Regions from separate parts of the Pseudomonas tremae genome, predicted to be linked through region 4. Evidence: predicted binding sites of a transcription regulator. Region 4 holds the regulator's gene; each other region holds the start of a gene.
The links. The regulator sigma-54, encoded in region 4, starts transcription at its own class of promoters, with help from an activator protein. The targets are predictions, from matches to a motif close to ANTGGCATNNANNTTGCTNT.
Positions count from the first base shown of each region.

Region 1: I9H09_RS15175 (CmpA/NrtA family ABC transporter substrate-binding protein) is a predicted target of sigma-54. The motif match lies at 1,483-1,502, and genes of this name have one in related genera.
Region 2: I9H09_RS08560 (flagellar basal body rod protein FlgF) is a predicted target of sigma-54. The motif match lies at 2,444-2,463, and genes of this name have one in related genera.
Region 3: glnA (glutamate--ammonia ligase) is a predicted target of sigma-54. The motif match lies at 1,181-1,200, and genes of this name have one in related genera.

Region 1 covers NZ_CP066270.1:3,312,068-3,316,112, reverse strand. The annotation lists gene I9H09_RS15180 (ANTAR domain-containing response regulator) at 1-130, opposite strand, end outside; gene I9H09_RS15175 (CmpA/NrtA family ABC transporter substrate-binding protein) at 144-1,355, opposite strand; gene I9H09_RS15170 (quinone-dependent dihydroorotate dehydrogenase) at 1,600-2,631, shown strand; gene rmf (ribosome modulation factor) at 2,785-3,000, opposite strand; gene rlmKL (bifunctional 23S rRNA (guanine(2069)-N(7))-methyltransferase RlmK/23S rRNA (guanine(2445)-N(2))-methyltransferase RlmL) at 3,589-4,045, shown strand, end outside.
Region 2 covers NZ_CP066270.1:1,842,206-1,846,250, forward strand. The annotation lists gene flgE (flagellar hook protein FlgE) at 1-176, shown strand, start outside; gene I9H09_RS08550 (flagellar hook-basal body complex protein) at 372-2,120, shown strand; gene I9H09_RS08555 (hypothetical protein) at 2,121-2,312, opposite strand; gene I9H09_RS08560 (flagellar basal body rod protein FlgF) at 2,597-3,337, shown strand; gene flgG (flagellar basal-body rod protein FlgG) at 3,384-4,045, shown strand, end outside.
Region 3 covers NZ_CP066270.1:5,241,984-5,246,028, forward strand. The annotation lists gene thiI (tRNA uracil 4-sulfurtransferase ThiI) at 1-966, opposite strand, end outside; gene glnA (glutamate--ammonia ligase) at 1,303-2,709, shown strand; gene I9H09_RS23610 (chorismate mutase) at 2,875-3,432, shown strand; gene I9H09_RS23615 (DUF4124 domain-containing protein) at 3,512-4,045, shown strand, end outside.
Region 4 covers NZ_CP066270.1:4,330,093-4,334,137, forward strand. The annotation lists gene lptB (LPS export ABC transporter ATP-binding protein) at 1-476, shown strand, start outside; gene I9H09_RS19595 (RNA polymerase factor sigma-54) at 659-2,152, shown strand; gene hpf (ribosome hibernation-promoting factor, HPF/YfiA family) at 2,227-2,535, shown strand; gene ptsN (PTS IIA-like nitrogen regulatory protein PtsN) at 2,547-3,014, shown strand; gene rapZ (RNase adapter RapZ) at 3,017-3,874, shown strand; gene I9H09_RS19615 (HPr family phosphocarrier protein) at 3,891-4,045, shown strand, end outside.

The DNA.
Region 1 (4,045 bases), 1.0 Mb from region 4:
CTTCGACCCGGGCGGGCAGGTCGATGATCAGTCCAGACTCGTCGATCACTTCAAATCCGGCCTCGGTCAGCGCCGACCGGAGACGCCCGACTTTTTTGGCGGTGTCGTTGATAAGCAGGATACGCAGCATGATCAGGTCTCCTTCAACGGCTGAAAGCGGCGGGCGCGGTATCGGCCAGCGAGTGAAGTTTGAAGCTGCGTGCGTATCCAGCCGGATCGCTGCCGTCCCAGACCTTGCCGTCGATCAACTGACTGCTGCGCAGGCTCGTCGTCGGGACGCTTATGCTCAAGGCTTCGGCTGCCTGACGATAAAGCTTCAGTTGCTGAACACGACTGGCGACCGCCAGGTAATCAGGGTCTTCGCGCAATAACCCCCAGCGTCGGAACTGAGTCATGAACCACATGCCGTCTGACAGCCACGGATAGTTGACCTGCCCTTGATCATGAAAACTGACCGCATGAGGGTCCTGCCACTGGTTGCCGAGGCCGTCGCTGTACTGACCGAGCAGTCGCGGCTCGATGCAGTCCAGCGAAGTGTCCAGGTAATCCGCACCGCTCAGCAGCTGTGCGGTGCTGCGCCGGTTGTGATCGCTTTGCTCGATAAAGCGGCTGGCCTCCAGCACGGCCATGATCAGCGCCCTGGCGGTGTTGGGGTTCTGCTCGACGAACTCACGGGTGCAGCCCAGCACTTTGCCAGGGTGATCCGGCCAGATCGCCTGGCTGGTGGCCATGGTAAAGCCCAGTTGCTGATGCACGGCGCTGGCCCCCCAAGGCTCGCCGACACAAAAGCCGTCGATGCGCCCGGCCTGCAGGTGCTGGGCCATTTGCGTGGGCGGCACCACCACGCTGTTCACATCATCGAGCGGGTGGATGCCCTGGCTGGCGAGCCAGTAATACAGCCACATCGCATGGTTGCCAGTGGGAAAGGTCTGGGCGAACGTCAGTCGTGAACCGCTTTGGTGCGCGCGCTTGTCGAGTGCTTCGGGAGTGATCACCCCGGCTTGTTGCAGCTCGCGGGACAAATTGATGCATTGGCCATTCTGGTTGAGACCCATCAGGATGGCCATTTCAGTCGCCGGGCCACCGCTGATTCCTAGCTCCACCGCGTAGATCAGGCCGTAAAGGCTGTGTGCTGCCTGGAGTTGCCCGCTGACCAGTCTGTCGCGTAACGCGGACCAGGAGGTCTGCCGCTTCAGGTTCAGGCTCAGCCCGTAAGGCTGGGCGAAACCCTGAGTCGCAGCGACCACCAGCGGGGCGCAATCGGTCAGCGCCATGAAACCTACGTCCAGGCTGTTCATTTCCGGGGCGTCGCTGCCGCCTACCCAGTCCAGGGCGTTGCCGGTTCGTTCAGTCATGCCGCGTACTTCATAAAGATTCATCCAGAAAAAAGGCGTCGTTCTGCCCGATGCCAGTGCAAGGGGCGGAAGCGACGCCGTTGTCCATGCACCACTCCGTCGTTGGAATGAATGCCGATTACCGTTTAAAGCAAGGCATATGCCATCGTCAGCCGACAGGAAGTTTAACGTGCGCTCGCCTGAGCTGCCTGCACACGTCTATAATCGCCACCCTGAATTCAGCTGCTCACGAGCCTATCCCGCCATGTATAACCTGGCCCGCCAGTTACTGTTCAAACTTTCCCCGGAAACCTCCCACGACCTGTCGCTTGACCTGATCGGCGCAGGCGGTCGGCTGGGCCTGAACGGCCTGCTGAGCAAGTCGCCTGCAAAGCTGCCGGTTAACGTGATGGGCCTGGAGTTTCCCAACCCTGTAGGGCTGGCGGCCGGGCTGGACAAGAACGGCGCTGCCATCGATGGTTTTGCGCAACTGGGTTTCGGGTTTGTCGAGATCGGCACCGTGACGCCACGTCCCCAGCCAGGCAATCCCAAGCCGCGTGTTTTCCGGCTGCCGCACGCCGAGGCCATCATCAACCGGATGGGCTTCAACAATCTTGGCGTCGACAACCTGGTGTCCAGGGTCAAGGCGGCCAGGTACAGCGGCATTCTGGGCATCAATATCGGCAAGAATGCCGATACGCCGGTCGAACGGGCAGTGGACGATTACCTGATCTGCCTGGACAAGGTCTACGCACACGCCAGTTACGTCACGGTCAACGTAAGCTCGCCGAACACACCGGGTTTGCGCAGCCTGCAATTCGGTGACTCGCTCAAGCAATTGCTCCAGGCCTTGAGCCTGCGTCAGGGTGAGCTCACTCAGTTGCACGGCAAGCGTGTACCGCTGGCCATCAAGATCGCCCCTGACATGACCGATGAAGAAACCGTGCTGGTGGCCGCTGCGCTGATCGAGTCGGGTATGGATGCGGTGATTGCCACCAACACCACGCTCAGTCGCAAGGGCGTTGAAGGCTTGCCGCACGGCGACGAGGCGGGTGGGCTGTCGGGTGCGCCGGTGCTGGAAAAAAGCACCCATATCGTCAAGGTACTGGCCGGCGAGTTGGCGGGGCGCATGCCGATCATTGCTGCGGGCGGCATCACCGAGGGCAGGCATGCAGCCGAGAAGATTGCGGCGGGCGCCAGCCTTGTGCAGATCTACTCCGGTTTTATCTACAAGGGCCCGGCACTGATTCGTCAGTCGGTGGATGCCATTGCGGCCATGCCACCCAAGACAGACTGATTAGCAGGATGTGGTTCGACGGTCAAAAAAAGGGGCTCTTCGAAAGAGCCCCTGGGCCTCGGCCCGCCGCCCGGGTCGGGCGTGCATGGTGCAGGTGTGAATCAGTCAGTCATGTTGATAGCCCGATGGAGGCCTGACAGTCTTTGTGTCGCCTCATCCGACCGCGTGAAGTTCGTTGAGTCTGTGGATGCCCGCAGTGCCGGTCATACCGTCCCAGTTGTCGCCGCGTCCTTCGCGCCAGCCATTGATCCATGCCTGGCGTACTGACGGTAGAGTAAAAGGGCAAAGCTCACGGGATTTGCCATGAACGCCGTATTGATATCCGCGTAAAAATGCTCTTTCCAACGGATCACGCTTAAGTCTTCTCATAGGGTAATGCCCTCGTCTGTTGACTGTAATATCCCTGAGACCCCGTGATGAGGTCGGGCAGAATCTTCTGCCGTTGGTGCCCGCTGCCGGCGTGGCGGGCCTTGATGCCATCACCGTTGCAGTGATGACCTGTGGTGATTTCTAACCAAACCACAGGGCGGTGTGAATGATCGTTTTGTCATAAGCACGTCACATTCAGGTCTGTCGAGCAATAAGCAGCGACGAACCGTTCGTGCGACTTTTGGCCAATCCCTGTCGAATCGGGCACTTGAGCACGTATTGAGATCGCTTATCAGCCGCAGGTAATGGCGGTATGCCTTATGTAATTAAGCGACGAAGGGTCGTCAACCCGCCGTAGAAATGTGACTTTTCAAATTGGTGTTATCCAGACGCAGCTTTTCATTGGCGACGTCGTCGGCCCTGATATCTGTTTTAATACGCCCGAAACTGCCGCAATGAGATGACACAATCATGCGGTGGACCGGCACACATAACGTGCCACGCAGGCGCTCTCCACGAAAGACGCCTGTTCAAATCTGGCAGGGCAATGCGTTGCCCGCCGCTGACGGCTCAGGCCCTGGAATACACATGTCGGATCGCTACGAACTGTTCCTCACTTGCCCCAAAGGCCTTGAAGGTCTGCTTGCCGAGGAAGCCACTGCACTGGGCCTTCAAGAGACCCGCGAGCACACTTCAGCCATTCGCGGCTCCGCCGATATGGAGACCGCTTACAGGCTGTGTCTCTGGTCGCGCCTGGCCAACCGCGTGTTGCTGGTGCTCAAGCGCTTCCCGATGAAGGACGCCGAAGACCTTTACCACGGCGTGCTGGATGTCGAGTGGCATGACCATCTCGAGTCGGAAGGCACCATCGCGGTGGAATTCAGCGGGCATGGCTCGGGCATCGACAACACCCATTTTGGTGCATTGAAGGTCAAGGACGCGATCGTCGACAAACTGCGCACGCCTGATGGCGAGCGTCCGTCGGTGGACAAGATCAACCCGGACTTGCGGGTACACCTGCGCCTTGATCGTGGTGAGGCGATTT
Region 2 (4,045 bases), 2.5 Mb from region 4:
GCGCTCCGCAGTCCGGTACCCTGGGCTACATCACGGGTCAGGCGCTGGAAGAGTCCAACGTCGACCTGACCGTGGAACTGGTTAACCTGATCAAGGCGCAGAGCAACTATCAGGCTAACGCCAAGACTATCTCCACACAAAGCACTATCATGCAGACTACTATTCAGATGACGTAATCCACGTCATAGCGGTCGGTATTGAAAACCCCTGTAAAAAGGGGTTTTTTTATGCGCGGTCATTAATGAATCCGTCAAGTTCTGACCGTGTTTAAAGTTACGGATGGGTCGTTCAACCTACTTGGAAATGTCCTACGCACGATGGTGTGAGAATAAAACTCCTCTATAAAATGCCTTTGTGGCAAGGGAGTACTCATGTCATTCAACACAGCGATCAGTGGTATTCACGCTGCCAACAAGAGACTGGAGGTAGCAGGCAACAATATCGCCAACGTAGGCACCCTCGGTTTCAAATCCTCTCGTGCGCAATTCTCGGCCTTGTATTCGTCCGCGCAGCTCGGCAATGGAAACAATGCCGTGGGCGATGGTGTGCGACTGGCTGCGGTGCAGCAGAACTTCAATCAGGGTGAAACGGTGATCAGTTCCGGCAATGCGCTGGACATGCGCATTCAGGGTAACGGCTTCTTTGTGGTGAGTGATCAGGGCTCTCTGGCCTATACGCGAGCCGGCGCTTTCCTCAAGGATGCCGCCAATTTTGTGGTCGACAGCGATGGCGGCCGCTTGCAAGGCTATGCGGCGAATGACAAGGGCGAAATAATCAGTGGCATTCGCACGGACTTGCAGATCGACACGTCCAACGTCGCAGCCAGGGCCACGACCAGAGTGTCGGAAAATATCAATCTGGATTCGTCGCTGCCCTCGCTCTCCCGCTTGCCGGTTTTTGATCCTGCCAACCCGGCGACCTACACTCGGGTTGCTGGCCGTACCATTCAGGACGTGGGGATTGTTCCTGTGCAGGCGGCTGATCACGAGCTCAAGCAGTACTTCGTCAAGACCGAAGATAACCAGTGGACGATGCATGTGTTGGTGGATGGGCGCAACCCGCTGGACCCAGACAGTGTGACGCCGCTGCAAGTACGCGTTGAGCTCAAACCCGATGGCTCTCTGTCGTATAGCGATAATAACCAGCACATTCGTAAAATCTCGGACACTGAGTTTGCGTTGCAGGACTGGGTGCCTGCCAGGCAAGTCAATGGCGTGTGGATGGCAAGCGGTTCTCTCAATGGCGGCACTGTTTCGTTGCCGCTGGAAGAGGCTGGAGTAAGTGTTCTCGACCCCGCCGATTCGGTCATGAGTCGTTCTGTTCCGGACTTCGATGCCTCTGATTTGAACACTTACAGCAGGATGTTCGGCAATCAGATTTTTGACAGTCAGGGCAACATGCACGAGTTGAAACAATACTTCGTGAAAGACGGCACCAACAGCTGGCGGATGCACGTACTGATTGATGATCGAAACCCGCAACAACCCGAATCAAAAGCGCCGCTTACGGCCAACATCGTGTTCGATACCCATGGTTCGGTCGTGTCGCTGACCGGCAGCACTGGTCTGGACAGCAGCAAAGGCAACCTGCTGCAGCTTACGGGCTGGTCGCCGGCGATGGTGGCGAGCCCCGGTACCGAGCGCGAGCATTGGGTACCCAACGGGGCGGCTGGCAGCGCCAACGGCATGACCATCGACTTTACCAATCTGCTTCAGCACAACGCCGCCAGCTCGCGCTCGTCTGCCTACGTCGACGGTCATTCGGCAGGTGAACTCAAGAGCCTGGACGTCGGGCGCGACGGCATCTTGCGCGCGGGTTTCACCAACGGCATGAACAAGGATATTGGTCAGGTGATGCTCGCCAGTTTCGCCAACCCTCACGGTTTGCAGCCGCGCAGCGACACACGCTGGGCGGCAACTGCCGATTCCGGAGTGGCCGACTACGACGTGCCGGGCATCGGCACGCTGGGCAGCATCATCAGTGGCGGGCTGGAGGGGTCGAACGTCGTGCTCGCGGATGAGCTGATCGCCCTGATTCAGGCGCAGACGGCCTATCAGGCCAACTCGAAGGCGATATCCACAGAGGTCACGCTGATGCAGACGCTGATTCAATCGACTTGATCAGATCGAACAGTCGGCCTTGATGAAGTGGCCTTTCAGTCGTTTCCAGCCCGGCCCGGGGCTGCTCTGGGCACAGACGATGCGGCTGTCGCCCTGCCATTTGTAGTAATGCGCGGGGGCGGCCTGGGCGAGCAGCGCCAGGGCCATCAGGCTGGCAGCTGCAGTGCCGACGAAGCACCCACGAAAAGACATGGCGATTTACCGATGAGGTCTGTAATGACGGCCAGATTATCACTGTCGTCCGGGTCGTCGATGCGTGTGTGCGAAGTTTTTTTGGCGTTGTATCGGCTTCGGCGAAGGAGGGGCGGCAGTCCGCCGCCGCTATTGGCTGGCGCTTTGCCTCGACCTGTATCTCGGGTGCCCGTTTTTGCTGACTAATCAAGCATTTGTATCGTTCCTGACAAGTTGGTCCCAAAATTGCTTTAACCCTTTCAGAACAGCTACAGGCGGCAAGCGTCTGTCGGAGGAGGAAGACTGTGGACAAGTTGCTTTACGTCGCCATGAGCGGTGCATCTGAAAACGCGATTGCGCAGAAGGCTCACGCCAACAACCTGGCAAACGTCTCGACCAACGGTTTCATGCGTGACCTTGAACAGGCCCGCTCGATGCCGGTGTTTGGCGAGGTCATGCCTTCCCGTGCCTATGCCATGAGCGAACGCCCTGGCACTGATTTCTCCGCTGGCGCGATGGTACAGACCGGTCGTGAACTGGACATCGCCGTCAAGGGTGATGGCTGGATCGCAGTACAGACGCCCGACGGTGGTGAAGCGTACACCCGCAGTTCCGGCATGAACATCGATGCGCTGGGCGTGTTGCGCGACGGCAGCGGTTTGCCGGTAATGGGCAATGGTGGTCCGATCGCCGTGCCGCCTCAGCAGCAGATCGAGATCGGCTCCGACGGCACCATCAGCATCCGTTCGCTGGGCGAGAGCCCGCAGGTGATGGCCCAGGTTGACCGCATCAAGCTGGTCAAGCCTGATCTCAAGACCATGGAAAAAGGCCCTGACGGCCTGATTCACACCAAGACCGGTCGGCCTGCCGATGCAGATGCCACGGTTCAGGTCGAGTCCGGTTTTCTGCAGGCGAGCAACGTCAATGCGGTCGAGGAAATGACCTCGGTACTGGCCTTGTCCCGTCAATTCGAATTGCACGTCAAGATGATGAAGACCGCTGAAGAAGACGATCAGTCTATGGCGCGCGTCTTGCAACTTGGCTAATCAATGACAGCTTGCGCCGACAAACCGGCGCTTGAGGAGAACACACATGCTTCCTGCACTATACGTCGCCAAAACCGGCCTGGCCGCTCAGGACACCAACCTGACCACGATCTCCAACAACCTGGCGAACGTTTCGACCACAGGTTTCAAAAGTGATCGCGCCGAGTTCCAGGACCTGCTGTATCAGATCAAGCGTCAGCCAGGCGCTCAGTCCACTCAGGACAGCGAACTGCCGTCCGGCCTGCAACTGGGTACCGGTGTGCGCATTGTCGGCACGCAAAAGAACTTCACGGCAGGCAGCCTGCAGACCACCAACAACCCGCTGGACCTGGCGGTCAACGGTCGCGGCTTCTTTCAAGTGACTCAGCCGGATGGCACCGTGGCCTATAGCCGCGACGGTACCTTCCACCTTGACGCCAACGGCCAGATCGTGACCGCCAACGGTTATGCCCTCGAGCCTGCGATCGTCGTACCACAGGCTGCACAGACCTTCACGGTCGGCCAGGACGGTACGGTTTCGGTCACGCTGGCGGGTGCAACCGCAACGCCGCAGATCATCGGCAACATTCAGACTGCCGACTTCATCAACCCGGCCGGCCTGCAGGCCATCGGTGGCAACCTGTACCTGGAAACCGGTTCGAGCGGCGCGCCGCAGATCGGCACGCCGGGCCTCAACGGCCTGGGCCCGACCCTGCAGAACACCCTGGA
Region 3 (4,045 bases), 910 kb from region 4:
GTGAGTAGCAACCAGCGGCCGCAGGACCAGCTTGTCGGTCGCCGCGTCAATCAGCGACAGGTTGGGCAGCGTCTGGCTGGCAACCTGGGAAATCGCTTCGCCGGTGACCAGCACGTCGATTTCAAGACGATCAGCCACGGCAGATGCAGCGCGTAACATCATACGCTTCAAAACTACACCCATATGACTGTTATCGACTTTCTGCAGAATTTCTCCGAGAACTTCCTCGAACGGTACGCTGACAAACAGCACGCGCTGCGAGCTGCCGTACTTTTTCCAGATAAAGTGCGCAACTTCCATCACGCCCAGTTCATGGGCACGTCCGCCCAGATTGAAGAAGCAGAAGTGCGCCATCAGGCCGCGACGCATGATCTGGTAGGCCGCAACGGTCGAATCGAAACCGCCGGACATCAATACCAGGGTCTGCTCCAGCGCGCCGAGCGGGTAGCCGCCCATGCCTTTATGCTGGTCATGAACCACAAACAACCGTTGGTCGCGAATTTCCATCCGCACGACCAGATCAGGCTTTTTCAGCTCGATTCCGGCAGCGCCGCATTGCATGCGCAGCTTGCTGCCGACGTATTTCTCGACGTCCATCGAGCTGAAATCGTGTTTTCCGGCACGCTTGCAACGCACTGAAAACATCTTGCCCGGCAGCAGGTCGGCATAGTGCAGTTTGCACTTGGCAACGATGTCATCCAGATCGCCCAGCGGGTACTCGGCCACTTGCAGATAGTTGGCGATACCCGGCATGCAGCTCAGCCGATCCCTTATGCCCTGCAGTACTTTGGGGTCAGTCAGGCGGGTTTCGACCTCGAGGTTGTCCCATACGCCACCCACGACAATGTCCGCGTCCAGTTCACGGAGCACGGTACGAATGTTCTTGCCCAGCTGCCGGATGAATTTCTTGCGCACCGGCGGGCTTTTGATGGTGATTTCTGGAAAAACTTTAACGATTAGTTTCATGGAAACAGTGGGTGAGGTGCCGACCAAAAAAGGGGGGCGCGGATTATAGCGGAAATTGCTCAGCGTTTAACCAGTTATCGTACACCCGATCATTCGCGCACCAAAAAGAGACGCCGCACCATTTTGAAGCGCCATTAAGGTGCGTACTTTTCTCGTCTGACGCGTTTTCGCCCCCTGAAAGGCTGCACTTGAGGCAAAAAACCCAACACGGGGCACTGGCATGCAAATTGCTCCCTTGTGAGGCAGGTTGCCTTGGCAGAGTATTCGCGCCGGCACCACCACATTTCAAGGGGCCACAACTCTACCAAGTCGGTCCCTAGCCACCCGGAGGACACCATGTCGAAGTCGGTTCAACTCATCAAAGATCATGACGTTAAATGGATTGATCTGCGCTTCACAGACACCAAGGGCAAGCAGCAGCACGTCACGATGCCTGCGCGCGATGCACTGGAAGACGACTTCTTCGAAGTCGGCAAAATGTTCGACGGTTCCTCCATTGCTGGCTGGAAAGGCATCGAAGCCTCCGACATGATTCTGCTGCCGGATGACGAAACTGCCGTTCTCGACCCGTTCACCGAAGAGCCGACCCTGATCCTGGTCTGCGACGTCATCGAACCTTCGACCATGCAAGGCTATGACCGTGACCCGCGCGCCATCGCTCACCGTGCCGAGGAATACCTGAAGTCCACCGGTATCGGCGACACCGTTTTCGTGGGTCCCGAGCCAGAATTCTTCGTATTCGACGAAGTGAAGTTCAAGTCCGACATCTCCGGCTCGATGTTCAAGATCTTCTCCGAACAGGCTTCGTGGATGACTGACGGCGACGTCGATGGCGGCAACAAGGGCCACCGTCCTGGCGTCAAAGGCGGCTACTTCCCGCTGCCACCGGTCGACCACGACCACGAAATTCGTACCGCAATGTGCAACGCCCTGGAAGAAATGGGCCAGATCGTGGAAGTTCACCACCACGAAGTTGCCACTGCCGGCCAGAACGAAATCGGCGTGAAATTCAACACGCTGGTCAAGAAGGCTGACGAAGTTCAGACCCTCAAGTACTGCGTACACAACGTGGCCGACGCCTACGGTCGTACTGCTACCTTCATGCCGAAGCCACTGTACGGTGACAACGGTTCGGGTATGCACGTACACATGTCCATCTCCAAGGATGGCAAGAACACCTTCGCAGGTGAAGGCTATGCCGGTCTGTCCGACACTGCCCTGTTCTTCATCGGCGGCATCATCAAGCACGGCAAGGCCCTGAACGGCTTCACCAACCCGTCGACCAACTCCTACAAGCGTCTGGTCCCGGGCTTCGAAGCTCCGGTCATGCTGGCCTACTCGGCCCGTAACCGCTCCGCATCGATCCGTATTCCTTACGTCTCCAGCCCACGCGGCCGTCGTATCGAAGCACGCTTCCCGGACCCGGCAGCCAACCCGTACCTGGCGTTCGCCGCACTGTTGATGGCTGGCCTGGACGGCATCCAGAACAAGATCCACCCTGGCGACGCCGCTGACAAAAACCTGTATGACCTGCCGCCTGAAGAGGCCAAAGAGATCCCGCAAGTTTGTGGCAGCCTGAAAGAAGCCCTCGAAGAACTGGACAAGGGCCGTGCGTTCCTGACCAAGGGCGGCGTGTTCAGCGACGACTTCATCGATGCCTACATCGAGCTGAAAAGCGAAGAAGAAATCCGCGTTCGCACCTTCGTACACCCACTGGAATACGAGCTGTACTACAGCTGCTGATCCAGCCACGCCAGCATTGATGGTGTGACAAAAGACCTCCTTCGGGAGGTCTTTTTTTTGCCTGACATTCACAGCGTGAATTTTTGTTCACACCGCAACGCTGGCTCTGGTAAGCGACCTGGAGTTAAATCTGCGTCTTCCCAATAGACCCGAGATGGAACCGCCATGCGCCTGCTTCTGGCCACTTCCCTGCTGACCCTGACATGCATGTCCTCCTGCTTTGCGTTCGCCGCCGAGCAGAAACCTTCTGTCATCGAGCCGCTGCTGCAAGCCATCAGCGAACGCCTGACCATTGCCGATCAGGTCGCCCTGAGCAAATGGGACAGCGGCAAGGCTGTCGAGGACCCGCCCCGCGAGCTGCAAGTGATCAGCGCCGCGCAGGCTCGCGCTGCGGAGTTCAAGCTGGACCCCAATGACGTTCAACGCCTGTTCCGCGCGCAGATAGAAGCCAACAAACAGGTGCAGAACGCCCTGCTCGCACAGTGGCACGCAGCGGGCAAAGCCCCTGACACCGTCAGGCTCAGCCTGGTGGATGACATCCGCCCGAAACTCGACCGGTTGCAGACTCAACTGTTGCAGGCCTACGCGGACTTCCAGCCGCTGCGCAAGAGTGAAAACTGCAAGCTCCAGCTGGACGCCGCGCTGAAGCGCTACCAGACCGACCCGATTCATGATCAGGCGCTGATCATGGCCACTGCGGATCTGTGCTCGGCAAAGCTCTGACACATCAGGCGGATAGCGCAGCACAGGACGATGTGTTCTATGCTGACGGCCATTCGTGCCCCTTGTCGTCGAGAGTCTCATGCGTCAAAGCCTGATTTGCCTGCTGCTGTTGATCAGCCTGCCTGCCTTGGCGCAGATTTATAAGTACACCGATGCGAACGGCAACACCGCCTTCAGCAATCAGCCACCCAACGGTACCAAAACCGAAGTGGTCGAGTTGCCGCCGCTCAACAGCATCGAAACCCAGGCGCCACCGAGGCCCGTGATAAACAGCGCTCCGCAATCCTCGTCGCCTTCGGCACCTGCGCAGCAAAAGCCACAGACAGCCTACGATGTGCTGGAATTGACCGACCTGCCGGCCGATGAGGCGTTACGCGCCAACAACGGTACGTTCATCATTGGCGTGAAGATCCAGCCTCGGCTGCAACAGAACCATCGCCTGCAGTTGCTGCTGGACGGCAACCTGTATGGACAAGACACCAACCTGCCGCGCTTTCAGGTGGTCAATATCGATCGCGGCGAACACAGCTTTGCCGTGGTGGTGAAGGATGGCGAGCGGATCATTCAGCAAAGCGAGACGATCACCCTGACCGTACAACGCGTCAGCCTTGGC
Region 4 (4,045 bases):
CCCAGGAAGCATCGATCTTCCGCAAGCTGTCCGTGTCCGACAACATCATGGCGATCCTCGAGACCCGCAAGGAACTCGATGCCGGAGCCCGCCGCAAGGAGCTGGAAAGCCTCTTGCAAGAGTTCCACATTACCCACATCCGCGACAATCTGGGCATGAGCCTTTCGGGTGGCGAGCGTCGCCGCGTCGAAATCGCCCGCGCTCTGGCCACTGCGCCGAAATTCATCCTGCTGGATGAACCGTTTGCAGGCGTCGACCCGATTTCGGTGGGCGACATCAAGCAGATCATTCACCACCTCAAGGCCAAGGGTATCGGCGTACTGATCACTGACCACAACGTTCGGGAAACCCTGGACATCTGCGAAACTGCCTACATCGTCAATGACGGACAGCTGATTGCAGAAGGTGATTCAGAGACCATTCTCGCGAATCAGCTGGTGAAGGAAGTCTACCTCGGTCACGAATTCCGCCTCTGATCGACTGCCGCCGGCACATCGCGGCAGTGGAAGCCCGGGCAGCGTATTGACATTATTTTATTTGTCATAACGCTCTAGGCAAAGGTACAGGTTTCAGGCATATAATTTGCTTAATGATGGCGCTCCGGCGCCTGTAGTAGATGGCGCGTGTGCGCCGGCGAATAAGGTGTTTAGCCCCTGCCATGAAACCATCGCTAGTCTTGAGAATGGGCCAGCAGCTGACGATGACACCGCAGCTGCAACAGGCAATCCGCTTACTTCAGCTTTCCACTCTGGACCTCCAGCAGGAGATTCAAGAGGCGCTGGAGTCAAACCCTATGCTTGAGCGGCAGGAAGAAGGCGACGACTTCGACAACTCCGACCCGCTTGCCGACAACATCGAACAAAAGCCCAACCCAGATGTTCAAGAACCCACCTATCAGGAATCCGCGCCTACCGTGGACAACCTGGAGGACGGCGAGTGGAGCGAGCGCATCCCGAACGAATTGCCGGTCGATACGGCATGGGAAGACGTTTACCAGACCAGTGCCAGCAGCTTGCCAAGCAATGACGATGACGAGTGGGACTTCACCACCCGGACCTCGGTAGGCGAAAGCCTGCAAAGCCACCTGCTATGGCAACTGAACGTTGCGCCGATGTCAGACAAGGACCGCCTGGTAGCCGTTACGCTGATCGACTGCATTAACAACCAGGGTTATCTGGACGAGACACTCGAAGAAATCCTCGAGTCCTTCGATCCTGAGCTGGATATCGAACTCGACGAAATAGAAGCCGTTCTGCATCGCATCCAGCAGTTCGAGCCGGCAGGCATAGGGGCGCGCAACCTGAGCGAATGCCTGCTGCTGCAGCTGCGCCAGCTTCCGGCCAAAACCCCGTGGCTGACCGAAGCGCAACGTCTGGTTACCGACTACATCGACCTGCTCGGGAGCCGCGACTACGGGCAGTTGATGCGCCGCATGAAGCTCAAGGAAGATGAACTGCGTCAGGTCATCGAATTGATCCAGAGCCTCAATCCACGCCCTGGTTCGCAAATCGAGTCTACGGAAGCCGAATACGTCATTCCCGATGTAATCGTGCGAAAAGACAACGAGCGCTGGCTGGTCGAACTCAATCAGGAATCCGTACCGCGCCTGCGCGTCAACCCGCAATACGCCGGCTTCGTGCGTCGCGCCGATACCAGCGCCGACAACACCTTCATGCGCAACCAGTTGCAGGAAGCCCGCTGGTTCATCAAGAGCCTGCAAAGCCGCAACGAAACCCTGATGAAAGTGGCCACCCAGATCGTCGAGCATCAGCGAGGCTTTCTCGAGTACGGCGACGAGGCCATGAAACCGCTGGTCCTGCATGACATTGCCGAGGCAGTGGGCATGCACGAGTCGACCATCTCGCGGGTGACGACGCAAAAGTTCATGCACACCCCACGCGGTATTTACGAGCTGAAATACTTCTTCTCGAGCCATGTGAGCACCTCCGAAGGCGGCGAATGCTCGTCTACGGCGATCCGCGCGATCATCAAAAAACTGGTCGCTGCGGAAAATCAGAAAAAGCCGTTGAGTGATAGCAAGATCGCTGGTTTACTGGAGGCACAAGGCATTCAAGTAGCCCGTCGCACAGTCGCCAAATACCGCGAGTCACTCGGGATAGCGCCTTCCAGTGAGCGTAAGCGATTGATGTGATGCAGGCCGAGCCACAGCGTCCCGGTGACAGGCATCACGCCTGTCGCTTTATGCACTGGCAAAGGAGAAACTGTATGCAAGTCAACATCAGTGGACACCAACTGGAAGTGACCAAACCCCTTCGCGAATACATTGAGCTCAAGCTCAGGAAGCTCGAGGGGCATTTTGACAAGATTACGAACGTGCAGGTCACGATGGCGGTCGAGAAGCTAAAGCAAAAGATCGAAGCCACGCTGCATATCCACGGTGGAGAGGTCGTTGCCAATGCTCAACATGACGATATGTATGCAGCTATCGACCTGCTCACTGACAAGCTCGACAGACAATTGCTCAAGCATAAGGAAAAGCAGCAAAGCATCCTCAAAGGTGCGGCCGCTCGCTAACGCCCATTTAAATGATCCGAATTGAAAATATCCTGACCGCCGGCCGTTCACTTGTGAACGCGCCGGGCGGCAGTAAAAAGTCTGTACTCCAGGAAATCGCCAACCTGATCGGTCGCGAAGTCCCGACGATAGATACGGACACCGTATTTACCAGTCTCGTGGCTCGCGAAAAGTTGGGATCGACCGGTTTCGGCAATGGCATAGCCATCCCTCATTGCCGCCTTGCCGCCTGCGAGCAGCCTGTAAGTGCCGTGATTCACCTCGCCAACCCGATTGATTTTGACGCCATCGATGGTGCGCCGGTAGACCTGCTGTTTGTATTGCTGGTGCCACAAGCCGCTACCGATGAGCACCTGGAGTTGCTGCGCCAGATCGCCAGCATGCTCGACGATAAAGATGTGCGTAAGCGCTTGCGCAGTGCCACCAGTAACGAAGCGCTTTATCAAGTGGTGCTGGACGTACAGAACGGAAAGACCTGACCATGCGCATGATCATCGTCAGTGGCCGCTCGGGCTCGGGCAAAAGTACCGCGCTGGATGTTCTTGAAGACAGTGGCTTCTACTGCGTCGACAACCTTCCGGCCGGCCTGCTGCCAGAGCTGGCAGAGCGCGCGCTGATCAATACCGAGCTGGCCGAGCCGTTGCTGGCGGTTTCAATTGATGCACGCAACCTGCCAAGCCACCTGACCCGCTTTCCGCAAATGCTCGATGAAGTGCGCGCGCGCAATATCCAGTGTGACGTGCTGTACCTCGATGCGGACGAAGCAACGCTGCTCAAGCGCTTTTCGGAAACCCGTCGTCGCCATCCGCTGAGTACGGCAGATCGTTCACTGGCCGAAGCGATACGCGACGAGACCACCCTGCTCGGCCCGATCATCGACCTGGCCGACCTGAAGATCAACACCACTCACCTGAACCTCTACCAGCTGCGCGATGCGCTCAAACTGCGCTTGCTGAACAAGCCTGAGCCAGGCACCGCCTTCCTGATCGAGTCTTTCGGGTTCAAGCGTGGCATGCCTGTTGACGCAGATCTGGTTTTCGACGTGCGCTGTCTGCCCAACCCCTACTGGAAGCCCGAGCTACGCGACCATTCAGGCCTTGAGCAGCCGGTCATCGACTATTTGTCAGTGCAGCCCGATGTAGAAGAAATGTTTCAGGATATCTTCTCCTACCTCAATAAATGGTTGCCACGGTTCGCTGCCAGTAATCGTTCATACGTTACTATTGCCATCGGCTGCACCGGCGGGCATCACCGCTCCGTCTACCTGACAGAAAGGCTTGGTCAGGTCTTGCAACAATCACTCAAGAATGTTCAGGTTCGCCACCGCGACCTTAGCTGAAAGGATTTTCTCTGCGATGCCCGCCCGTCAAATCACCATTATCAACAAACTGGGTCTGCACGCCCGTGCCGCCGCCAAATTCGTGGGTGTCGCAGGCAAGTTTCCCTGCAAGATCAGAGTCGGCCGCGCGCCGGAAAGCATGGTCGACGGGAAAAGCATCATGGCGGTGAT